Regions from separate parts of the Micromonospora sp. WMMD1128 genome, predicted to be linked through region 1. Evidence: riboswitches for the same ligand, from Rfam matches in the RefSeq annotation. Region 1 holds a riboswitch; the other holds the start of a gene.
The links. Region 1 has a riboswitch for cyclic di-AMP ahead of O7602_RS26040 (hypothetical protein). Riboswitches for the same ligand answer to the same signal wherever they lie in the genome.
Positions count from the first base shown of each region.

Region 1 (3,394 bases):
GCATGTCCTACCGGCTCAGCGGCGGCGAGGTGCGGACGGTGGCGCAGTCACCGGCTCCGCTGCCCGCGCCGGCCGCGCCGGCGGATCCGGCGCTCGCCGGCTGACCGCACCGGACAGACGGAAGGGGCCGCCCGCGGGCGGCCCCTTCGCGCGCGTGTGTGTGGCGTCAGAGCAGCGACATGTGCACGTGGTCGGTGTGGTTGGACGGCCCGCTGTAGGAACTCCAACCGGTCGCCGGGAACCAGATCTGCCGGTTCCAGATCACGTAGTAGATGCCCAGCCGGTCGGCGTTGCGGATGAGGAACGCGGCCACCTCGTTGCCGTACCTGCGGGTGTCGTTGTTGTGCCACGGCGAGAAGCCACTCTTCTGCAGCGACCAGTCGCAGGCCTTGCCCTTGGGGTGCTCCCACGGCCCGCCGGGGCGGTAACAGCCCACGAAACGGTTGAAGCCGGCCCGCTTGACCTCCTTGTAGGCGTGCAGCGTGCGCGGCGTGACGCAGCCGGAGGTGGTCGGGTCGTTCTCGCTGCACGACTCCGACTTCCACCCGCCGTCGGCGGTGCGGCCGGGGCCGACCTTGGCGACCGGCGACGTGGCCGAGACCAGACCACCGGTGAAGCCCAGCCCGCCGACGAGCTTCAGCGCCTTCTGCGCCTCGGTCCGCTCCCGGGCCATCGCGTTCGTCTGCTTCTCCTGCTCGCGCACCTCGGCGTCGATGGCCAGCTTGGCCTGGGCGGCGCGGTTCTTGGCGGCGTTGATGGCGGTGAGCCGTTGCGCGTTGAAGAGGTTGAGTTCGTCCAGAGCGTTGGCACGCCTGACGAACGAGTCGGGCGAGTCGCTCTCCAGCAGCATCGCCATCGCGCCCATCCGACCGGTCCGATAGGACTGTGCCGCGATCTGGTTGACCTGCGGGCTGAGCGCCTCCAACTCGGCCTCCGCCGCGCTCACCTCGGCGGCCAGCAGCTTCTGGCGTTTCTGCGAGGTGGTCAGCTTCGTCTTGGCCTGGAGGTACGCCCGGTTGGCGGAGTCGATCGCCTCGGTGATGAGCGGCGGGTCGTCGTCCTCCGCGTGCCCGGAGGGGCTGGGCGCGGCGGCGTGCGGGGCGGCTGTCGCCGGGGTCGGCCCGGCCAGCACGGCGCACGAGGCGAGCACGGCCACCACGGGTGTGAGCCAGCGGCGCAGGGGTGCCGTCACAGTGTTCCCTTCCGTCGGCCGCCGACCGGGTTAGCTGACGGGTTCGGGACGGAAGTGGCCCCTACCGCTCGCGCGGATTCACCCCATGTACCTGGTTCCCCGGCTCGCCCGGAGGCGATTGGGCGGCGGTACCGCAGGCACCGGTGCGTGCCTTCGGCGGTGACCGGCAGCGAGGTTACCCGACACCCCGACCGGGGATCTACGTCCGGAAGCCGACCAATCGCGAGAATTCGACATTGCCCAGCGTGACCAGCATCGCGTTTGATTCCGGCCGTCACGCTGCGGAGTGTCACCATGCGGCCTGCGTACTCCTCGGGTCGCCGGGCCAACGTTCGGCGGGCGCCCCGCCGAGCGCCTCAAGCGCCTCGTCCCGCTCCCGCGGCGACCGCGGGGCGGGCGGCGCCGGGTCGTCGTCCGGCCCGCGCCGCCCGGCGGTGGTGACGACCGCGGCGAGGGCGGTGGTCAGAGGTACGGCGGCGATCAGGCCGATGGTGGCCACCGCGCTTCGGACGATCTCCTGGGCCAGGAACTCACTGGTGAGGATCTCGTTCACCGGGCGGGAGTCGGCGACCAGCAGGAGCAGCAGCGGCAGTGAGGCGCCCGCGTAGGCCAGCACGATGGTGTTGACCGTGGACGCGATGTGCGCCCGGCCGACCCGGGTGGCCGCCCGGTAGAGCGCCCGCCGGGACAGCCCCGGGTTGGCGCGCGCCAACTCGGTGACGGTTGCCGCCTGGGTGACCGTGACGTCGTCGAGCACGCCGAGTGAGCCGATGATGATGCCGGCCAGCAGCAGCCCGTGCAGGTCGACGTCGCCCTGGAACATCGACAGCGTGGTGGCGTCCTCGCTGCCGAAGCCGGTCAGGTGGGTGGCGGCCGTGGCGAGCGTGCCGAGCGCCCCGGTGACCACCAGGCTGCCGAGCGTGCCGAGCACCGCCACCGACGTCTGCGCGCTGATCCCGTGCGTCAGGTAGAGCACCACGAACATGATCAGGGCGGCGCCGACGATCGCCACCGGCAGCGGGGACCGGCCGGCGCCGATCCCGGGCAGCACGAAGCCGAGCAGGATGGCGAAGCTCGCCACCAGGCCACCCAGCGCGGCCAGCCCGCGCCACCTGCCGAACGCCACGATCGCGGCGGCGAAGAGCGCCACCAGCCACACCAGCGGCGTGCCGCGCTGGTGCTCGGCGATGTGGTAGGTCGTCGCCGCCGGATCGGCCGGGTCGGTCAGCTCGACCAGGATCACCTCGTCACCGACCTCGACCCGGGGCGCGCCCGGCCCGGCGGGGATCGGCGTCTCGACCTCCCGGCCGGCGTCCGGGCCCTGTTCCGCGGCGACGGTCACGGTGCCGCACCGCCCGGCGGCGCCCGCCGGCTCCTCCGGGGTCGGCGGGCAGGGCTCGGTCACCACCCGGGTCACCGTGCCGTGGTGACGCGGCACGTTCGCGCCGCCCGTCGGCTCCGGTCCGTGCCGGGGCCACAGCGCCAGCGCCGCGACCACGGTGAGCACGAACAGCGGCACCACGGTCGCGACGAGGATTCGGCGTACGCGCGGCGGCGCGGGGACGGTACGGCCGTGGTCGGCGCCCACGGGCCCGTCAGCCGCGCTTCATGAGACGGCCCACGGCAGCCATCATCTCGGTCGCCATCTCGTCGGCCCGGCCCTCGGCGGCGCCCTCGTGCATGCAGTGCCGGGCGTGGCCGTCGAGCAGGCCCAGGGCGACCTTGTCCAGCGCGGCCTGGACGGCCGAGATCTGGGTCAGCACGTCGATGCAGTAGCGGTCGTCCTCGACCATCTTCTCGACGCCCCGGACCTGGCCCTCGACGCGCCGGAGCCGGGCGAGGAGCTGGTCCTTGCTGGCGGTGTAGCCCCGGGTCGGGGTGGGCGGCGTGGTCATGCGCCGAGGATAGCGTACCCCTCGGGGGTATGCTAACGTTCGACTCCTACCCCTGGGGGGTATCGGATCGGAGGGCGAGATGGACACCACCTACCAGGTCAACGGCATGACCTGCGGCCACTGCGTCAACGCGGTGAGCGCCGAGCTGACCGCGCTGCCGGGCGTCACCGACGTCCAGGTGGACCTGGCCACCGGCCGGGTCACCGTCACCAGTCAGAGCCCGCTTGACGCGGACGCCGTACGCGCCGCCGTGGACGAGGCCGGCTACGACCTCGCCGGGGCCTGACGGGTCCACGGACCCGCGCAA
Region 1 covers NZ_CP114902.1:5,810,941-5,814,334, reverse strand. The annotation lists gene O7602_RS26045 (carbonic anhydrase) at 1-104, shown strand, start outside; gene O7602_RS26040 (hypothetical protein) at 167-1,192, opposite strand; cyclic di-AMP (ydaO/yuaA leader) riboswitch at 1,196-1,327, opposite strand; gene O7602_RS26035 (YibE/F family protein) at 1,482-2,780, opposite strand; gene O7602_RS26030 (metal-sensitive transcriptional regulator) at 2,788-3,087, opposite strand; gene O7602_RS26025 (heavy-metal-associated domain-containing protein) at 3,167-3,373, shown strand.

Region 2 (3,394 bases), 510 kb from region 1:
TCGCTCTCCTCCGGCGGGAACGAGTGCAGCGCGTAGCGGCCGTCGCGTTCGAGGTCGCGGCGCTTGGGCGAGTCGATGACGAAGCACCACAGCCCGTCGTCGGTGATCAGTGGGGAGACCGGGTGCACGCGGGGCCCGCCGTCGGCGCGGACCGTGGCGAGATAGCCGAAGCCCGGCCCGTACTGCTGGATCAGAAGGCGGATCTCGGCGGCGAGTCGGGGCTCGTCGGCGGCGAATTCGGACCAGGAAGCCATGCCGACATTCTATCGAACACTTGTACGACAGCGCAGTCCGACACGCAGGTCACCCGCATCGGTCGCTATGGTGTTCCGATGCTGCTCTCCGACCGCGACCTGGTCTCCGAGATCAAGGCGGGCACGCTCGCGCTGGAGCCCTTCGAGCCCACACTGGTGCAGCCGTCCAGCATCGACGTACGCCTCGACCGGCTGTTCCGGGTCTTCAACAACCACCTCTACACGCACATCGACCCGTCGACGCAGCAGGACGACCTGACATCGATGGTGGAGGTGCCGGAGGGGCAGGCGTTCGTGCTGCACCCGGGTGAGTTCGTGCTCGCCTCCACGCTCGAGGTGATCTCGTTGGGCGAGCAGCTCGCCGGCCGATTGGAGGGCAAGTCCAGCCTGGGCCGGCTCGGCCTGCTGACGCACTCCACCGCCGGGTTCATCGACCCGGGCTTCTCCGGTCACATCACGCTGGAGCTGTCGAACGTGGCGAATCTGCCGATCACGCTCTGGCCGGGCATGAAGATCGGCCAGCTCTGCATCTTCCGGCTCTCCTCGCCGGCCGAGCACCCGTACGGCTCGGCCGTCTACGGGTCGCGTTACCAGGGTCAGCGCGGCCCGACGCCGAGCCGGTCGTGGCAGAGCTGGCGCACCTGGCCGACGCGCTGACGCCAGCCGATCGTGGTTGTTAAGAGGGGCCCCCGCCTATACCGAATGCGTTAAGCGGGGGCCCCTCCTTACACCTCAGGTGGGGCGGCCGTAGCTGTTGATGTCGCCGTCGTCCACGCGCTTCATGGTGATGGGCTTGCCGGACTGGGAGGCGTGCACCACCCAGCCGTCGCCGACGTACATCCCCACGTGGTGCAGGTCGGCGTAGTAGAAGACCAGGTCACCGGCGCGCAACTCGGCGCGGCTGACCCGCTTCGTGACGTTGTGCTGCTGGCGGGCGTTGTGCGGCAGCGAGACACCGGCCTTGGCCCAGGCGGCCATGGTCAGGCCCGAGCAGTCGAAGTGGTCCGGGCCGGCGGCGCCCCAGACATAGATCTTGCCGATCTGGGCGCAGGCGAACTTGACCGCCACCCCGGCCGCGCCACCCGGGTATCCGGCCGGGCAGGGCGCCGGGCGCAGCTTGCCACCGCCACCGTTTCCGTACACCTTGAGCCGCAGCTTCTGGAGCTTGGCGATCTCGGCGTCGATCTGCTTCTTCTTCGCCGCGAGCTGGGCCTCGGTACGGCTCAGGTCGGCGACCATCTCGTCCAGCGGCTTCTTCTTCGCCGCCAGCTCATCGCGCAGCTCGGCGATGGTGCGCACCTGCTCCTGCTGGTGGCGCGCGAAGCGGTCGAGCAGCTCCAGGCCACTCATCAGCTCGCCCGGCGAGCGGCTGCCCAGCAGGGCGTTGACGGTCGAGAGGTTGTCGCCCTTGTACGCGTCGGCGGCGAGCCCGCCGACCTGGCCGAGCGCGGCGTCCACGCGGGCCTGGAGCGGGGCGATCCGCCGACCGAGCGCGTCGGCCTGCTTGCGTCGCAGCGCGAGCTGCTCGCGTACGGCGTTGACCTGCTCGATGACGGGTTCGAGCTTGTTCCAGTCGCGGTCGATCCGGGCTTCGATCTCGGCGACCGAGGGTTCGGCGTGGGCCGCCGTCGCGCCTCCGGTCAGGACGACCGCGGCGCCGACCAGGGCGGCGAGTGTAGTGGTGAAGCGGGACCAGCGGGAACGCGGCGCGACGGCGGACCGGTCGATCGACCGGCTCGACGACGGCCGCGGGGCATGGTGTGCCACCGGGCGTCGGTACTCCTTCTTCCTGACCGCCTACCGGGTTAGCTGACGGGTTCGGGCGGGAAGGGGGACGCCCTACCGCAGTGGCTGCGGATTCACCCCAGGTACCTGGGTCCCCGATTCGCCCGGAGGCGACTCGGCGGTGTCGGACCGTCACCGGCCGGGTTGGACGGTGAACGTACGGGCCGACAATTGGCCAGAGTAGGGATCCCCGTTATCGATCCGCAACCCGAACGGCCGTGACACTCCGTACGGAATGGGCAACCCCGGACACGAGTGAAGCTTTTTTTCACATCAGATTATCCGGCGGAAAGGTATTGACCGTCACGGGTGCGCGGAGTGAGGGTGGGGACGCAGTGACCCCCATCCCTGTCCAGGAGGTTCGATGCACCTCTCGCCCCCGCCGTCGGCCGGACGGATGCTGCTCGCCGCCGCCGTGGCGACAGCCACCGCGCTGGCGACCACCGGCCCGGTGACCGCCGCGCCACCGAACACCCTATCCAGCAACGACGACAGGCAGAAGCAGTACGCCGCCGCGGCGGCCGAGTACGGCGTGCCGCAGAACGTGCTGCTCGGCGTCTCCTACCTGGAGTCCCGCTGGGACGCCCACCCGGGGCAGCCCAGCACCAGCGGCGGCTACGGCCCGATGCACCTCACCGACGCCGCGCACGTCCTCGCCTCGCCCCGCAGCGCGCACGTCGACGAGGACGAGGACCCGCGCGGCGACGACTCCCGCCCGCTCACCCTCGACCCGGCCACGACCGCCGCACCGGCCCGGGAGAAGCCGCTGCCCACGGCCTCGCTCCAGACGCTCGACGCCGCCGCGACGCTCACCGGCCTCGACGCGCAGAAGCTGCGCACCGATCCGGCCGCGAACATCCGTGGTGGCGCGGCGCTGCTCGCCGCGTACCAGAAGGCACTGGGTGGGCCGGTCGGTGCCGGCACCGACGCGGCGGCCTGGTACGGCGCGGTGGCCCGCTACTCCGGCGCGGACACCTCGGACGCGGCGGCGGCCTTCGCCGACGAGGTCTACGACCAGCTCGGCCAGGGCGCGACCCGGACCACCGACGACGGGCAGCGGGTCACCATGGCCGCCACCGCCGCCCGGCCGGACCGCGGGGTGCTCAGCCGGCTCGGGCTGCGCCACGCGCAGCGGCCGGACGGGCTGGAGTGCCCGGTGCGGCTGGCCTGCGAGTGGATCCCCGCACCGTACGAGCAGCTCAGCGCGGACCCGGGCGACTACGGCAACCACGACCTGGGCAACCGGCCGAAGCAGCAGAAGATCGAATACATCGTCATCCACGACACCGAGGGCTACTTCGACCCCAGCGTCGACCTGGTGAAGCGCGCCGACTACCTCGGCTGGCACTACACGC
Region 2 covers NZ_CP114902.1:6,324,804-6,328,197, forward strand. The annotation lists gene O7602_RS28715 (pyridoxamine 5'-phosphate oxidase family protein) at 1-254, opposite strand, end outside; gene dcd (dCTP deaminase) at 333-911, shown strand; gene O7602_RS28725 (C40 family peptidase) at 987-2,021, opposite strand; cyclic di-AMP (ydaO/yuaA leader) riboswitch at 2,035-2,170, opposite strand; gene O7602_RS28730 (peptidoglycan recognition family protein) at 2,404-3,394, shown strand, end outside.
Region 2: linked by a shared signal. The riboswitch ahead of O7602_RS28725 (C40 family peptidase) and the one ahead of O7602_RS26040 (hypothetical protein) in region 1 are both predicted to bind cyclic di-AMP.